DNA from 2 places in the Nocardioides piscis genome. Region 2 is predicted to be linked to the other one. Evidence: riboswitches for the same ligand, from Rfam matches in the RefSeq annotation. Region 2 holds a riboswitch; the other holds the start of a gene.
What was found. Region 2 has a riboswitch for cyclic di-AMP ahead of G7071_RS00165 (C40 family peptidase). Riboswitches for the same ligand answer to the same signal wherever they lie in the genome.

Region 1: it holds a riboswitch for cyclic di-AMP, as region 2 does, so the genes downstream of both, G7071_RS17055 (C40 family peptidase) here and G7071_RS00165 (C40 family peptidase) in region 2, are expected to answer to the same signal.

The regions. Positions count from the first base shown of each region.
Region 1 covers NZ_CP049866.1:3,468,884-3,476,678, forward strand. The annotation lists gene G7071_RS17020 (Flp family type IVb pilin) at 1-48, shown strand, start outside; gene G7071_RS17025 (Flp family type IVb pilin) at 129-287, shown strand; gene G7071_RS17030 (Flp family type IVb pilin) at 567-743, shown strand; gene G7071_RS17035 (Flp family type IVb pilin) at 824-982, shown strand; gene G7071_RS17040 (Flp family type IVb pilin) at 1,062-1,238, shown strand; gene G7071_RS17045 (M48 family metallopeptidase) at 1,299-2,540, opposite strand; gene G7071_RS17050 (hypothetical protein) at 2,540-3,781, opposite strand; gene G7071_RS17055 (C40 family peptidase) at 3,792-4,784, opposite strand; cyclic di-AMP (ydaO/yuaA leader) riboswitch at 4,804-4,962, opposite strand; gene G7071_RS17060 (hypothetical protein) at 5,078-5,284, opposite strand; gene G7071_RS17065 (hypothetical protein) at 5,354-6,667, opposite strand; gene G7071_RS17070 (hypothetical protein) at 6,742-7,017, opposite strand; gene G7071_RS17075 (DEDD exonuclease domain-containing protein) at 7,080-7,795, shown strand, end outside.
Region 2 covers NZ_CP049866.1:20,883-28,677, forward strand. The annotation lists gene G7071_RS00140 (YqgE/AlgH family protein) at 1-231, opposite strand, end outside; gene G7071_RS00145 (hypothetical protein) at 378-923, opposite strand; gene G7071_RS00150 (TetR/AcrR family transcriptional regulator) at 1,065-1,778, shown strand; gene G7071_RS00155 (DUF3048 C-terminal domain-containing protein) at 1,794-2,054, opposite strand; partial or broken gene G7071_RS19530 (DUF3048 N-terminal domain-containing protein) at 2,261-2,818, opposite strand; gene G7071_RS00165 (C40 family peptidase) at 2,968-3,498, opposite strand; cyclic di-AMP (ydaO/yuaA leader) riboswitch at 3,501-3,695, opposite strand; gene G7071_RS00170 (SDR family NAD(P)-dependent oxidoreductase) at 3,924-4,691, opposite strand; gene G7071_RS00175 (hypothetical protein) at 4,740-5,861, opposite strand; gene G7071_RS00180 (HIT family protein) at 5,935-6,345, opposite strand; gene G7071_RS00185 (MSMEG_6728 family protein) at 6,381-6,902, shown strand; gene G7071_RS00190 (LLM class F420-dependent oxidoreductase) at 7,040-7,795, opposite strand, start outside.

The DNA.
Region 1 (7,795 bases), 340 kb from region 2:
GGCGGCCAGATCAACACCGCCTTCAACTCCATCACCACCAAGCTCTGATCAAGACAAGACGAATGGCCGGAACCCCTCTCGGGGTCCCGGCCATTCGCATTTCCCCGTCACCGAGAAAGGCAACAGCCATGGCCGATCAGCCCAGGCGCAGGAGCCACGCCGAAACCGGCGCAAGCGCCGTCGAGTATGCCCTGCTGATTTCCATGGTCGCCGGCCTCATCTTCGTCATTGTGACCATTTTCGGGACAAGCGTCGGGCAACTCTTCACCATTCAGTGGTGGCCGTGACCGCTCCAAGCGTCTGTCATGGTTCGCTCAGCGACTGATGAGGCTTTACCCACCGAGATCACCAGCCAGGTGTGTAGCTTGCCCTCGTCGGCCGGGTCCTCCTGGTGAGGACCCGGCGATGGTTTTCGGTGCCAATCAGGCAGGATCTGGCTAGTCAGAAGGAACTACGGGCATCGAGCCGATCACCCGATTCGTCGATCGAGCCCTTCCGGCAGAATTCTTCTTACCGGGCTCCCCCGGGACCCGAAACCTGACTTCCACACCTTCAAGGGGAAACACATGCTCGAGAAGTTCATCACCTTCATGATCACCGGCCGCGACGACAACGAAGAGGGCGCCACCGCTGTTGAGTACGGCCTGCTCGTCGCGCTCATCGCCGCCGTGATCATCGCCACCGTCCTCCTCCTCGGCGGCCAGATCAACACCGCCTTCAACTCCATCACCACCAAGCTCTGATCAAGACAAGACGAATGGCCGGAACCCCTCTCGGGGTCCCGGCCATTCGCATTTCCCCGTCACCGAGAAAGGCAACAGCCATGGCCGATCAGCCCAGGCGCAGGAGCCACGCCGAAACCGGCGTAAGCGCCGTCGAGTATGCCCTGCTGATTTCCATGGTCGCCGGCCTCATCTTCGTCATTGTGACCATTTTCGGGACAAGCGTCGGGCAACTCTTTACCATTCAGTGGTGGCCTTGACATCGCCATGACTCGCGGCCGATACCCGGCGCCACCGTCACACGGCCCTCCACCCAACAACTGACCAGGGAGAAATCACATGCTCGAGAAGTTCATCACCTTCATGATCACCGGCCGCGACGACAACGAAGAGGGCGCGACCGCTGTTGAGTACGGCCTGCTCGTCGCGCTCATCGCCGCCGTGATCATCGCCACCGTCCTGCTACTCGGCGGCCAGATCAACACCGCCTTCACCTCGATCACCGACAAGCTCTGATCGACACGAGCGGTGGCCGGGCCCCCTGTGGAGGCGCCGGCCACCGTCGTTTGTTACCCCTCACTCGCGAGCACCCATGTGCCGGGCCAAGGCGATCCGCTCGAGCGTGACCGGGTGACTTCCCCACCACCAGTGCATCCAGGCGGGCGGGGTCGGGTCGGCCAGCGACCTCAGAGCAAGCGCCCGCTGCATCTCGACGAACGCGTCAGCATCGCGCGTCGCCTCCAGCGCGACCACGTCGGCCCGGGTCTCGACCCGTCGGCTGATCGCGTTCTGCAGCGGGCTGGTCGCCAGCGTCGCCAGGACCACCAGCGCCAGCACGAGCGGCACAGCGCCTGGGTCGCTCACCGGGTGGCGACGCCCGGCACGCCCCGACAGCAGCAGGCCCAGCAGTCCCACTCCGGCTGCAGCCCCGAGCGCCCCCAGAGCTGTGCCGACCACGACGTCGTCGTTGGCGGTGTGTGCCACCTCGTGAGCGATCACTGAGAGCGCCTGGTCGTGGGGAAGCGACTCCACGAGAGTGTCGTAGACAACGACCCGGCGGGTGTCGCCGAACCCGGAGACATAGGCGTTGAGTGTCGTGGTGCGCCGGGATGCATCGGCCACCAGGACGTCGTCGACTCGGACCCCCTCCCTCTCGGCAAGGTCGATGACGGCCGAGCGCAGCTCGCCGTCGGGCATCGGGGTGAAGCTGTTGAAGAGGGGCTCCACGACAAGGGGGTAGATGAATGAGCCCAGCACCACGAGACCCGCCAGAACGGCGGCCGCGATCGCGGGCCACACCCTGGGCCAGCGTCGAGCGGCCCCGATGAGGAGGAGCAGCCCGATCGACGTCGTGACGACGGTGATCAGCTCGTTCGTGGCAACGTCTCGGGCATAGCCCCACCACGACTGGTTGCTCAGTCCGTTCGCAAGCCGGTGCCGATGCAGCATGATGCTGCACGCCAGCGTTGCCAGGCGTCCCACGAGGCTGATCGCCAGCACGCCCAGGACGACCTTGATCCACCACGGCCCGGGGAGCCGCTTCATCAACCGACGACCCACGCGACTGAAACCCAGGACCGAGCTCACCACGAGGCTGATCGCCAGCGACAGCAGGCTCCATCCTCGCGCCCAGGACGCATAGTCCTCTGCCCGTTCGATCTCGTCCGCGGAGAAGACCGATTCAGGGCGTACGGCGACGGGCGCTCCCCCGGGCACCGGCTGCCAGGGCACCCAGATCGCTGCCACCACGACGAAGCCGAGGGCGCTGAGAAGAGTCACCACCAGGGCTGGGTGTCGGGCGAGGCGCCCGGCGAGCATCACTCCAGCGCCTCGAGCCGGCGCTGCCAGCCAGCGAGCAACCCCTTCGGGGTCAGCCCGACAGAGGCGAGCGCCTCGGCAGTGTCAGCGCCTCCGGAAGCTTTCTCATAGACGGTGACAAGGCCGTCTTCCCCGGCTCGTGCGGCCACCTCGACGCATGCCAACCACGCCATCTCGTAGGCCGCCTGCAGGTCACCGGCCGACGGGTCGAACTCCGCGGTGCCGGGCAGGTGGTCCGGCACACCGTTGCGACGCACTGAGGCGGCTGCGCGGGCGGCCGTGATGTCCAGCGGCAGGTCGACGTCACGCAGCGCGACATAGTCGGCGAAGCCTTCGAGCAGCCACGGATCGAGCACGGCCGTGTTGGCGTCGGTGGCGACGTGGACGACTTCGTGGCTGATCACCACCTGAGCCCCCGCCCCGCGCAACCGGCCACTGACCTCGGGGTTGACGAAGACCCGCACGGGCGCGCCGGTCCGCCCGGAACCGTCGGCCGACGCGGTCACTGCCGCGATCGCGTCGTAGGTCCCGTCAGCGACTCCCAAGGCGTCGTCCAGCCCGGACGCGCTCGCCGGGACGGCCAGGACGACGGAGGGTCGCCACTGCGGCAGCACTCGCCTGACGACCGGGATCGCCCGCTGGACGCGAGCGAGGTAGTCCCGCGCCGCGCGTGCCCGGTCGGCACCCTGCGCCATTACCAGCGTTCCCGGGGCACGGCGTACGGCGAGGGGCGACCCCAGCCACATCGGCGAGACACCCTCTCCCCCACCGACGCTGGTGATGGCCACCCCGTCACCGTCACTGACGAAGTCCACCAGGACCTCGGCCTGCGCCGGCTCCTGGTCGAAGCCGTCGATCCGCCAGGAGAGGTCGACGGCCGCGGTCCAGGAGCCGTCCGGGCCGATGGCACCGACCTCGTCGAGGTATCTGGCCGAGAGGTCCACCAGCCCCAGCGCTCTGACATTGCGGACGATGGCCTCCACGCCCTGGCCGGCTTGTGCGTCCTGCTCGGGTGTCAGCGACGCGGCCGCGGCCGCGTCTCCCGACTCCAGCGCCTCCACCCACTGCTGCAGGGTCGCTGCGGCTCCCCCGGCACCAGCGGTCGACGTGGCCGGCCGCCGGGACACGTCGGCGCGGTAGGGCTCGTCCCCTGCCGCCACCCACACGACGACCGCCAGGAGCACCAACCCCAGGAAGAGCGAAAGACCGGCCACCCACGAGCGTGGGAAGCCGGCCTTCACGGTCGGACTGTCAGCCAGGGCGGACCGCACCGACGTAGGGCATGGAATAGAGCCCGGTCACCGCGACCCCGGTGCTGGGGTTGGCCGCATGCACGATCAGGCCATTTCCGATGTACATCCCGACGTGGCTGATCGGCGTGTAGTAGAACACCAGGTCGCCCGGCTGAAGGGCACTGGCCGAGACGCGCGGCCCGGAACTGAACTGCGCGCTCGAGGAGTGCGGGAGACCGACCCCCGCCGCGCCCCAGGCTCGCATCGTCAGACCCGAGCAGTCGAAGGCGCTCTCGCCGACCGCGCCGTAGACATAGGCGTCACCGACCTGGGCCATTGCATAGCCGACGGCAGCGGCTGCTCGACCGGACGCCGGGACGGAGGCCGGGACCCGGCTGGTGCTGGAGCGTGAGGGGCTGAGAAGGCGCTCGCGCTCCTCCGCCTCGAGGTCGTCCAGCAGGTCTTCGGCAGCACCCAGCCGTTCGTCGATCGTGGACTTCTCGGCCTCGAGCCGCTCGGCAGTCTCAGCGATCTCGGCGGCTCGCTCGGCGGTGGCCTGCCGGCGGAGGTCGAGGGCGTCGAGCTCGGTGGCGTAGGCATTGAACATGTTGTCCTGCAGGGCGTTGAAGCCCGACATGGTCGAGAGCTGGCCGAGGAAGGCGGCCGGGTCGTCGGCGACGACGACCTGGCCGACGGTCGAGATGGACTCGCCCTGGAACCCTCGCAGGACGGAGTCAGCCACGTCCTCACGCACGGCGTCGAGGCGGTCGCTCTGACGACGCTCGTCGGCACGCACGGCGGCGAGGTCCTTGCGCAGCTCGTCGAGGTCGAGCTTGGCGTCGTTGTAGCGCTCGGAGGCCTGTTCGGCCTCGTGGTAGAGCCGCTCGACCTTCGCCTTGACGTCCTTGATGTCGGGCTCGGCCTGGGCGGGTGCGAGCGGGACGAGTCCGAGGCAGGCGATGGCAGCGGTTGTCAGCAGCGCGCCGCCGATCCGCATCCGGTCGTGATTCACGAGCGGGGGTTCTCCCTTGTTTGTCGTACGTCTACCGGGTGAGCTGACGGGTTCGGGCACGACGTGGCCCTACGCCTCCTCCGTCATGCGCAAGCGCACGCCCTCGGTGACGATTCACCCCAGATGGGGAAGTGGTTCCCCGGCTCCGGCCCCCAGCGCAGCAAGGCCGAACTCGACGCGGCGTTCGCGCGGACCCGGTGGCCCACTTCCACGAACGCCAGGGCTCACCCTAGACCGACGCCGGGGCCCTCGCCAATCAACGTCCCACAAAGTCGTCCACGTGTCGGCACACGTCAGGCCGACTCCGTCTCCGGGCCGGCCAGAGGCTGGACGAGACGCAGCGGCGGCACGAGTCCCCCTGCGGCCAGCGCTTCCAGCGCGCGGCGCTCGTCATCGTCGAAGGTGAGCTCCGGTGGCGGCCCGAGAAGCACCGTCACCACACAGTCGTGGCATGCCAGCCCCCGCACGAGGCAGCTGTCGCAATCGATTCGTGTCGTCATGACGATCAGCGTGACAGTGGGCACCGACAACGAGAGTCGGCCGACTCGACGTCGCGGGTCCGCACGCAGTCAGGAACGGACGTAGAGCACCCACTCGCCGGTGAGCGCGACCACCTCGAAGCCGTCCTCACCGGCCATGACCTCGTCGGCCTGTGTCCCCTCCTGGACGAGGACCGCTCCGGAGCCTTCGACCGCTGTGGTCATGGCGGGCCGGCCCGCCATGAAGTCGAGGTAGGCGCGCTGGTCCTCGGCCCGGAACGCATCCAAGGGGTTGCTGAGCCACACCTCGACCCCGTGGACCGCCAACGCCTCCACCACCGGCTCTGGCGCGAGCACGACCCGGGCCGGCGCCGCTTGCCGGACCTCCTGTGCCAGCGCCTTGTCGGCTTCCCCGAGAGAGTGTCCGCGGAAGGCCGACGGGACCGCGGAGGCGACCAGCGCAGCGACGACCAGGGCCACCACCCGAGCATGAGGCAAGAGCTTGAGGTCTGCGAACCGTCCCGGAACGCGAGTGCCGCCGTATGCCGCTGGGCCGGCCAGCAGCAGGAGCAGCCAGATCCCGTTGCGCGCCGCCACCACCGTGGCAACCGTCAGACCCACCACTGCGACGCATTCCCACAGCGGCAGTCGGCGACGCAGGGCCAGCAGTCCCAGCAGCCCCACTCCCAGGAGCATCAACAGGTCGAAGGGGTCCCTGAAGTCAGGGCTCGCCCACAAGCCCTCTCCCTGCTTGGCCGCCTCGTTCTGGAGGACGCCCCAGTAGTACTCCGCCGTACGCCACCCCGCGGGATTGATCGAGAGCGCAGCGAGCGTCGCCACACCCAGGGTGACTGTCTCGACAGGGCGGCGAGGCAGGCGCGAGAACAGCAGGTAGGCGCCGATGACACACACTCCGAGCAGCACCCCGCCGTGCAGGTTGCCCCACAGTGCGACCAGGATCGGCGCCCACCACATGCCGCGCCCCGGGGAACGGTGCTGGGCGCGCACGAGGAGCAGCACCAGCACGAAGGGGACCAGGGAGAAGGTCTGGAGACGCGCGACCGCGAAGGTCGCGATGCCCGCGACGACCAGCACCGTGAGCGCCAGCGAGGTGGCAAGGTCGGCGGCCCCCCTGCGGCGGGCGTCGAGCGCCACGAGCATCAGCGCGAGAAGGACCGTGGAGTAGTGCCAGACGAGGAGTCCGCCCACACCGAGCTCGTGGACGAGCGACAGGGTGACCTCGGCAAGCAGGATGACGGGCGGCCAGTCCTCGGTCGGAGCCGCAGCAAAGGGCACACCGTCGGGCATTGCGGCCGCGCCCCGCACGTGATCACCCATGGCCACCAGCCACAGCAGGTCGGCACCGACGGCACAGAGCAGACCGAGCAGGAGTCCGAGGCTCACGAGACCGACCCCCGTTGCCCCCCACGGACGGTGGCGTTGGCGTGTCCCCGACTCAGGACTCGTCGCGGGCATCGTCAGTCGGTCGCGGACGGAGTGCTGCTGGGGTCGTCCCCCGGGCCGGTCTCGTTGCGGTCGACCAGCTCGATGGCGTCGTCGCGCCCGCACCACCGACACGAGACCGACTCGACGGACTCCTGCTGCACCTCCGTGGACTCCACGGCATGCTCGCCGGCGAGGTCGAAGTGCCAGAACTCGGTCGTCCTCCGCGTGCGCGTCACGTCGAACCGCGTGAGGTTGCCGCAGCCACCGCAGCGCCACCGATGGGACTGGTCGGGAAGTTCACAAGTCACCGGCGCAGCCTAGTGGCGCGTCCTCCCCGTCGTTGTCGGTGCTCAGATCTACCGTCACTTTCATGAGCCGTGCTGCCGCTACCCCCTCCCGGTGGGAGGCCCAGCGCGGTTTCGACGAGCTCGGACGACCGTTGCGCGACGTCACCTTCTGCGTGGTCGACCTCGAGACCACCGGGGGTTCTGCCGCCGCCGGCTCGATGATCACCGAGATCGGCGCGGTCAAGGTCCGGGGCGGCGTCGTGCTGGGAGAGTTCCAGACCCTCGTCAACCCGCACGCCGCCATACCTGCGTTCATCGCCGTGCTCACCGGCATCACCAACTCCATGGTCAGCGACGCTCCCCCCATCGAGTCGGCGCTGCCGGCCTTTCTCGAGTTCGCTGCCGGCACCGTCCTGGTGGCCCACAACGCGCCCTTCGACGTCGGCTTCCTGCGTCACTTCGCCAACGCCCAGGACCTCACCTGGCCGGGGTTCGAGGTTCTCTGCACGGCCAAGCTGGCCCGTCGGGTGATCACCCGCGACGACGCCCCCAACTGCAAGCTCTCCTCGCTGGCCCAGGTCTTCAACGCGACCACCACGCCAAACCACCGTGCTCTCTCCGACGCTCGTGCCACCGTCGACGTGCTGCACGGGTTGATGGAGCGCTTGGGTGGCCTGGGCGTCCACACGCTCGAGGAGCTGCAGACCTTCACCGCCCGGGTGAGCACCGCCCAGCGTCGGAAGCGGCACCTGGCCGAGGGACTGCCGCACGCACCGGGTGTCTACCTCTTCCGTGACGA
Region 2 (7,795 bases):
GCGGCTGACCGGGCCACCTGAGAAGAGCACCTCGGGTGGTGCGCACAACGGGCCCCAGCCTTCCAGCACGTCGGCGACCAGCACCTCCGAAGGACGGTTGAGCACCACGCCCAGGGCACCTTCGGCGTTGACGTCGAGCAGCAGCACGACCGAGCGGGCGAAGTTGGGGTCGGCGAGGAGGTGGGTGGCGACCAGCAACATGCCGGGCGTCACGTCCTCAGCCCTGTGCATGGGCCCATCATCTCGCAAGCACACAAGACGCGCAGGCACACAGGACACAAGAAGACGGCCCGCGTCCGACGATCTGGGAGGGAGTCGCGGCTGGGAGGAACCGCTGTTCGTCGGACGGGGGCCGTCTGGTCTTGGGATTGCAGCGCTCAGGCCGCTGTGAGGACCGCCTTGAGACGATCAACCATAGACGCCGGGGCGGGGCTGAGGTGCTTCGGCCCGGACGCCGCGGCGGACGTGCTCGCCAGGGCGGCTCGGGCGCGATCGGCGATCTGTTCACCGACCGAGGCGGCCAGCTCGTCGCTCGCGCTGCTGCGGCCGGCCATCACGGCCAACATGGCGTGTTCCTTGCCGGCGGAGACCCGCATCGCCGCAGCCATGTCCGCGTCGAGCGGGGCCTGGCGGTGCCGGTCGATGATCGCGCGGACACCGGGGAGCTCGCGGGCGGTGGCCTGCCAGGCAGCGACGACGCCGGCCTCGAGGTCCATCGGCTCCGACATCAGCTCGCGCTCGATGTGACCGGCCAGGCGGGTGTGCCACCGCAGCTGGAGAGCACCGAGCAGGGTCAGCTCGTCCGCGAACGTCTCGGCGACGCCGTCGACGTCCATCGGCAGGTGGCCGTCGCGTCGCGCGTCAGCCGCCGCCATCACGCTGCGGAGGACTTCTCCACGGTTGTGGAAGGACTTCCAGGTCATGGCAGGCTCCTTTCTGATTCACATACCGTTGGTACGTACTCAGAGTATGCGACGTACCGACGGTGGGCCAAACCTCGCCGCCGTGACTCCGACCACAAGATGCTCGGCGACATACCGCCGGTAGGTCATAGACTCCGACAGATGAGCAAGTCCTCGGCGTCCAAGCTGATCCCCAAGGTTCCCGGCGTGCCCACGCCCCGGGTGCCGAAGGTGTCGAGCCGTCGGGCGCAATACTCGGCCAGCACCAAGCGCGCCCTCGTCGACGTGGCGCAGGACCTGTTCACCGAGCAGGGCTACGCCGCGACGTCCCTCGACCAGATCGTGGCGGGCGCCCGCGTCACCAAGGGTGCGCTCTATCACCACTTCTCGGGCAAGCAGGCCCTCTTCGAGGAGATCTTCCAACAGATCGAGGCCGCCGCCGACAAGGAGATCAAGCGGAGCCTGAAGGGCGAGCGTGACCCGTGGCTCAAGGCACAGGCCGGGCTCCGCGCGTTCCTCGAGGTGGTGCAGCAGCCCGGCTACCGCCGGATCGTCATCCAGGACGGTCCTTCGGTGCTCGGCTTCGAACGCTTCCGCGACCAGGAGGAGCGCTCGACGTTCGCCACCGTCAACCAGATCGTGCACGACGTGTTGTCCGCCGGCATCTGGCACCTCGACGAGGAGATGCTGCAGACCTTCGCCCGCATCTTCTTCGGTGCCCTGTCGTCGGCCGGACACACGGTTGCCGCCAGCGCCGACCCAGCGATGGCAGCCAAGCGCGTGGAGACCGCGATCGGCTTCATCCTCACCGGGTTGCAGGCGGTCGAGAAGGCCGGCGTCGAGCTGCCCGACCTGACCGCCGAGTCAGACGACTGAGGCTGCTTCGGACGCCTACTTCGACCAGGTGACGTCGCCGGTCCCCTGGGGGACCAGCTCGATCCAGACCCGGCCGGCAGGCACGCTCAGCTCCCCCTTCTTGGTCGAGAGCTCAATCTGGCCGGTCAGGCCGTCCTTGCTCCAGGTCGCCTGGACGACCTTGCCGTCGTGGAAGAGCTGTGCGGGACCCTTGCCCTCGAACTTCGTCTCAGGCACGGGATATCCCGAGGGGTCGCGATAGCCGGCGTCACCGACCCGGACCCGCAGCACCAGCACGCTGGTCGCCGGGAACTCGTCGCCGTCCGCGGCATAGCTGTTGGTGTTGACGTACTTCCCACCCTGCTTGCCGCCCTGGAAGGCCCAGCTCGTCGTGTGCCCCCGAAGAAGGCGCTGAGGCTGCGCGCGGGCTTCTTGCCGGGGAAGTCGGCCGGGGTGCCGAAGTCGAGGTAGGGCTTGGGCGCCTTGCCGCCCTTGATGCCCTTGGCGATCTCGCCCGGCCGCGAGAAGAGGTTGTACGGCGCTGAGCGGCTCGTCTCCCGATAGATCCCCTTGGCCCCCTCGGTGACCCAGGGGATGCCGGCCTTCCTGACCCGGTCGAGCGTGATCTGGGCGGCTCCGCTGGTGACCACGTGGGCACCGACCGGCACGATCCCGATGTCGCTGGCGCGCATCGACCGCACCGGGCCGACCACGGGTGGGAGCTTCGAGTAGTAGAAGGCGGCCAGTCGGGTCATCCCGCCCTCGACGAGCTCCTCGACGACCATGTCCGCGGAGCCGAGGCCGACCTGCGGAGCACTGGAGGAGGTGTTGTCGACCTTGGTCACGAGCACCGGGTGCTTGGGATAGGACCCCTTGACCTCCAGGCCGGTGAGCGGCCAGAGCGCCGGCGGGTCCTCGGCAACCTCGGCGGCGGTCGTGGGCTCGCCCGAGGTGGGGGCGCTGTCCTCGGTGGGCTCCTTGTCGCCGCCGCAGGCGGCCAGGCCGCCCAGAAGGGCAGTGGCCGTCAGCGCGGCGAGCGATAGACGCAGGCGGGAGTGCAAGGGGGTGCTCCGATCACAGGGGCGGAAAGTCTGGGGAAAGTGTCACTGTCCGGCCAAGGGCGGCGGGTGAGGCGCGCCGCGGGTGTGGCTGGCGCCACTGGCGACGGGCGCAGCCACCGCTGGGTGGCCGCGCCCGTCACCGGGCTCGCTCAGCGGCGCAGTGTGCCACCGAACCAGCTGCTCGTCCACGGCGCTGCGACCGTCACCCGCCGGCCGGAACCGGGCGAGTGCACCATCATCGCGCGCCCGTTCTTGAAGCCGATGAAGATCGCTGCGTGATAGACGTTGCCGCCGCTGTGGAAGAACATCAGGTCACCGGGGCGCATGTTGTGCTTGGCGATCCGACGGGTCGCGCCGGCTTGGGCGTCGGACGTGCGAGGGACGCTGACGCCGGCGCGGCCATAGCTGTAGGCGATCAGGCCGGAGCAGTCGAAGGCGTTCGGGCCGGCGGCGCCATACGCATAGACGTCTCCCCGCTGGTTGAGGGCGATCTGCTGAGCAGTCAGGATCCGTGAGTTCAGCCTCTTCGCGGCCGCGGCGGGGGCACGACGTTCGGAGGTCTCCGCGGCGGACGCCGCAGTGGCGGGCGCGATCGCGACGGCCGTGGAGGCCATCGAGAGACCGAGCAGGGCGAGGGCGCCGGAGCGCAGGGTCGAGCTGATGCGACGGGTCGCAGGCATGGCAAAGTCCTTTCCCACGCCTGTGAGGTGAGCTGTCGGGTTGGAGCTGGAAAGTGCTCCGCCACCTGGTGGTGGCTTCACCCCGAGCCGTCCGCTGGCTGCGGCCGGCAGTGGAACCTGTGGGTCCCCACTCCTGCCCGAACATCGTGGTATCAGGGGGTCCGCTCCGGGCGGGCAGGACTCGGCGTTGCCCGGGCGGGATATCGGTTGTGTGATGCCTCCACCCGGCGTCGGCCGGAGGTTGAGGCGTCCACGAAGGTAGGCAAACCAGGGCCGGAAATCCAAGTTTCCACCACGTCCACTCGCCCTCCCCCGCGACTGCAGGCGGGGATCGGGGCGTCTGAGTGAGCAGGGTCATACGCCGCGAGCGGTGCGTGAGGCGGGTGCGGGTCGCGCAGAAGCAGCCCCACTCACCGCCCGGTGCGTCAGCCGAGCTTGGCCCCGCCGTCGACGTAGAGGGTCTGGCCGGTGATGTAGGAGGCCTCGTCGCTGCACAGGAAGGCCGCGGCCGCGGCGATGTCCTCGGGGTAGCCCACCCGGCGGACGGGGTTGGCGTCCGCGTTCATCTTGCGGAAGTCGTCGACGTCGATCTTGAGCCGCGCGGCGGTCGCGTCGGTCATCTCGGTGGCGATGAAGCCGGGGGCGACGGCGTTGGCATTGATGCCGTAGGGGCCGAGCTCGATCCCGAGCGTGCGGGTGAAGCCCTGGATCCCCATCTTGGCGGCGGAGTAGTTGGCCTGGCCGCGAGCGCCGAGCGCGTTGACGCTGGAGAGGTTGAGGATCTTGCCGTACTTCTGCTCGACGAAGTGCTTCTGGGCGGCCTTGGTCATGTTGAAGGCGCCCTTGAGGTGCACGTTCATCACGAGGTCCCAGTCGTCCTCGGTCATCTTGAAGAGCAGGTTGTCGCGGGTGATGCCGGCGTTGTTGACCAGGATGTGGATGCCGCCCAGCTCGCTGACGACACGCTCGACCGCTTCGCCGGCAGCCGTGGAGTTGGAGACGTCGCAGCCGACGCCGATCGCCTTGGCACCGTCGGCCAGCTCGAGCCGCTCTGCGGCCTCCGAGGCGGCGCTCTCGTCGAGGTCGAGGATGGCCACCGACGCGCCTTCGCTGGCGAACCGCTGCGCCGTACCGAACCCGATGCCGCGTGCGGCTCCGGTGATGACTGCGACGCGACCGTCAAAGCGACCCATGGTGACTCCTCAAGACTTAGATCTGGACGGCCCGACCCTAAGCCATGCCTAGTAGCCCCAGGGTCGCGGCTCGTCCCAGGCCAGGACGTGGCCCCAGTGCTCGTTCTTCGCGAGCCTGACGAGCACGTCCTCATCCAAGCTGCGGGGATCGAAGGTGGAGAGCACAGCGCGCGGCAGCCCGTTGTCGCAGGTCTCGGTGTGGGCGATCAGAAGGCGGTCCTCGAGACCGTCGACGAGAGAGACACCGCCCCGGCTCCCCGGGACTCTCACCGTCCTGACCTGCCCCTTCGCGTTCTCGCGGGTGATGAAGGAGCCGCCGCACGGGCCGTTCCCCTCGTAGTAGGAGGTGCCGCCGACCTGACGGACGTCAGTGTCCTCCCAGCTCGGACCCCGGAATCCGGGCCTGTTGCTCCGTCGCATCCTGGCCATCGCCGTCACCGCGCCGTCCAGCCCGACGGTCACGAGCCGGGAGCCCTTGCGCGAGTAGCAGGACGCGAGCAGTGCGGTGTCGCTGTACCACCGCAGGGGTCGGCACTGCCCCGGCGTCGCGACCCGGTGAGGCGAGGCGCCGTCAAGCGGAAGCACGAGCAGGGCCCTCCCCTCGGCCACCACGGCGGACGTGCCGTCGGGGGTGGTGATCGCGCCACCCTGGCCCGCACGTCCGAGGGTGGTGCGGGTGCCGTCCCAGGCGATCGAGAGGATCCTGCCGCCCAGCGTCTGGGTCAGCACGCCGGAGCCGTCAGGACGCAGACCGGTGGCCATCTCGGCCTTCGGCAGGGCCAGCGTCCGGGTGGCGCCCGTCTCGAGATCCAGGTGGATCGCCTGCTTGCGCGCCAGACTGACGTAGCGCTTGAGCAGGGCCGTCCGGGCCGACGGGTCCCAGCCGATCAGGGTGAAGTTTCCCGGGTCGACGTTGTTCTTCGGCGCTTGCCTCGTCGTGCGGTGAAGCGGGTGCCGCACCCCGTCCGGCGAGATGAGCTCGAGGCTGCGCGCTCGCACGCTGAGCTCGGCGCCCTGCTCGACCCGGCCACGGATCACCGTCGCCAGCACCCAGCCGTCACCGACCTGGTCCCACGGGACTCCGCTGCGCCCAGCGGCGGTGGTCGCCGTGGCGGGCGCCAGCACGGCGAGGATCAACAAGGCCAGCAACGGCCCGAACAGCTTCGACATGTGGGGTCCCCCTCGATCGGTGTGTGTCATCGAAGACGTGCCGTCCCCGTGATCGGTTGCGTCCGCCCGCCGATCAGTTCAGTGCTGCCCTGAGGCGAGCCCCCACGTTGGCCATCTCACCCTCGGCATACTTCGTCCGCGGCCAGAAGAAGCCGCGCAGCCCGTCACCCTTGGTCCGCGGGACGACGTGGAGGTGCAGGTGTGGCACCGACTGGCTGACGGTGTTGTTGATCGCCACGAACGACCCCTGCGCACCGAGCGCATCCTTGACGGCCGTCGCGATCTCCTGCGCCGCTGCGAGGAAGCCGTCGCGCAGCGCGGCCGGCAGGTCGGGCAGCGTCTCGACGTGCTGGCGTGGGACCAGCAGCACGTGACCCTTGAACACCGGCCGCCGGTCGAGGAAGGCCACGAAGTCGTCACGCTCGAGCACCAGCTCTCCCGCCACCTCGCCGGAGACGATGCCGCAGAAGACGCAGTCAGCCATGTCGCGGAGGCTAGCCGCTGGCTAGTCTCGAGGCGATGCAGACCTTCCTGCCGTATGCCGACTTCGAGCGCTCCGCGCGCTCGCTGGACCCCAAGCGGCTGGGCAAGCAGCGCGTCGAGGCGATTCAGGTGGTCCGTGCGGTCACGGTGCCCGACTACGGCTGGCGCCACCACCCGGCGGCGCTGATGTGGAAGGGCCACGAAGAGGCCCTCGGCCGCTACGGCCTCGTCTGCTGCGAGGTCTGGACCGAGCTGGGCTTCGCAGACACGTGCGCGGCGACGATCGCCACCGACCTGCGCACGGCCGGCGTGGAGACCATCCGCACACAGGCCGAGCTGACCGAGGTAGGTGCGCTCCCCCCTTGGCTCGGCGACGAGGCGTTGCACCTCAGCCACCGCTCGGCACTGGTCCGCAAGGACCCCGACTTCTACAGCAGCCGTTTCCCCGATGCCCCCGACGACCTGCCCTACGTCTGGCCCGTGCGCTCCGAGGCGACTCTCGAGGCCGAGCGTCGTCGGGAGGCAAGAAGCGACCGGGAGACCCGGCGGCCGGGTTGAGGACGCTGTGACCGGCACAGCCCGCCTGAGGTCGCCTGGGGCCCGGACGGCGACCCGCTGGCCCTTGCGACCGTGGACTTCGGCAAGATCCCCGACGAGATCTGGGCGGTCGGCGAGGACGGCGGGGGCGGATCCGGTCAGAGCTGGGACAGGGGTTCCACGACGTGCTCGCCGAGGGACCTGACGAAGGCGACGGGGTCGCCGCCCAGAGGCATCACGTGCACCTCGTCGACACCGACGTCGGCCAGGGCTCGCATCTCCTCGACGAAGGCGGCGCCTCCGGCCGGGTCCTGTGCGACGGCACCGTTGTAGAGCACCGTCCTGCTGATCTCGTCGTAGGGACGACCCTCCCGCTCGCACCAGTCGCGAAGCACGGCGAGCTTGTGGGCGACCTCGTGGGGACCGGCGCCGGCGCCTGCGAAGACGTTGCAGGCGTCGGCATACTTCGCGACCAGTCGCAGCGTCTTTCTCTCACCGCCGCCGCCGACCATGATCGGCGGGTGCGGCCTGCGGAGGGGCTGGGGCGCGTTGATCGTCTCGGCCAGCTGGTAGTGCTTCCCGGCGTAGGGGCCGTTGTCGTCGCTCCACATCTGGCGCACGATCTGGATGGTCTCCTCGAGCCGCTCGAACCGTTCGGCCACCGGTGGGAAGGGGACGCCGAGGGCGCGATGCTCGCGCTCGTACCACGCGGCGCCGATGCCGAGAGCGGCCCGCCCGCCGGAGAGCACGTCGAGCGTCGAGACGATCTTGGCGAGCAGGCCGGGGTGGCGGTAGGTCACCCCGGTCATCAGGAGCTGGAGCTCCACCGACGTGGTGTGCGCCGCCAGGAACCCGAGCGCGGTGTAGCCCTCGAGCATCGGGTCCTCCGCGCCCGCCAAGAACTCGAGCTGGAA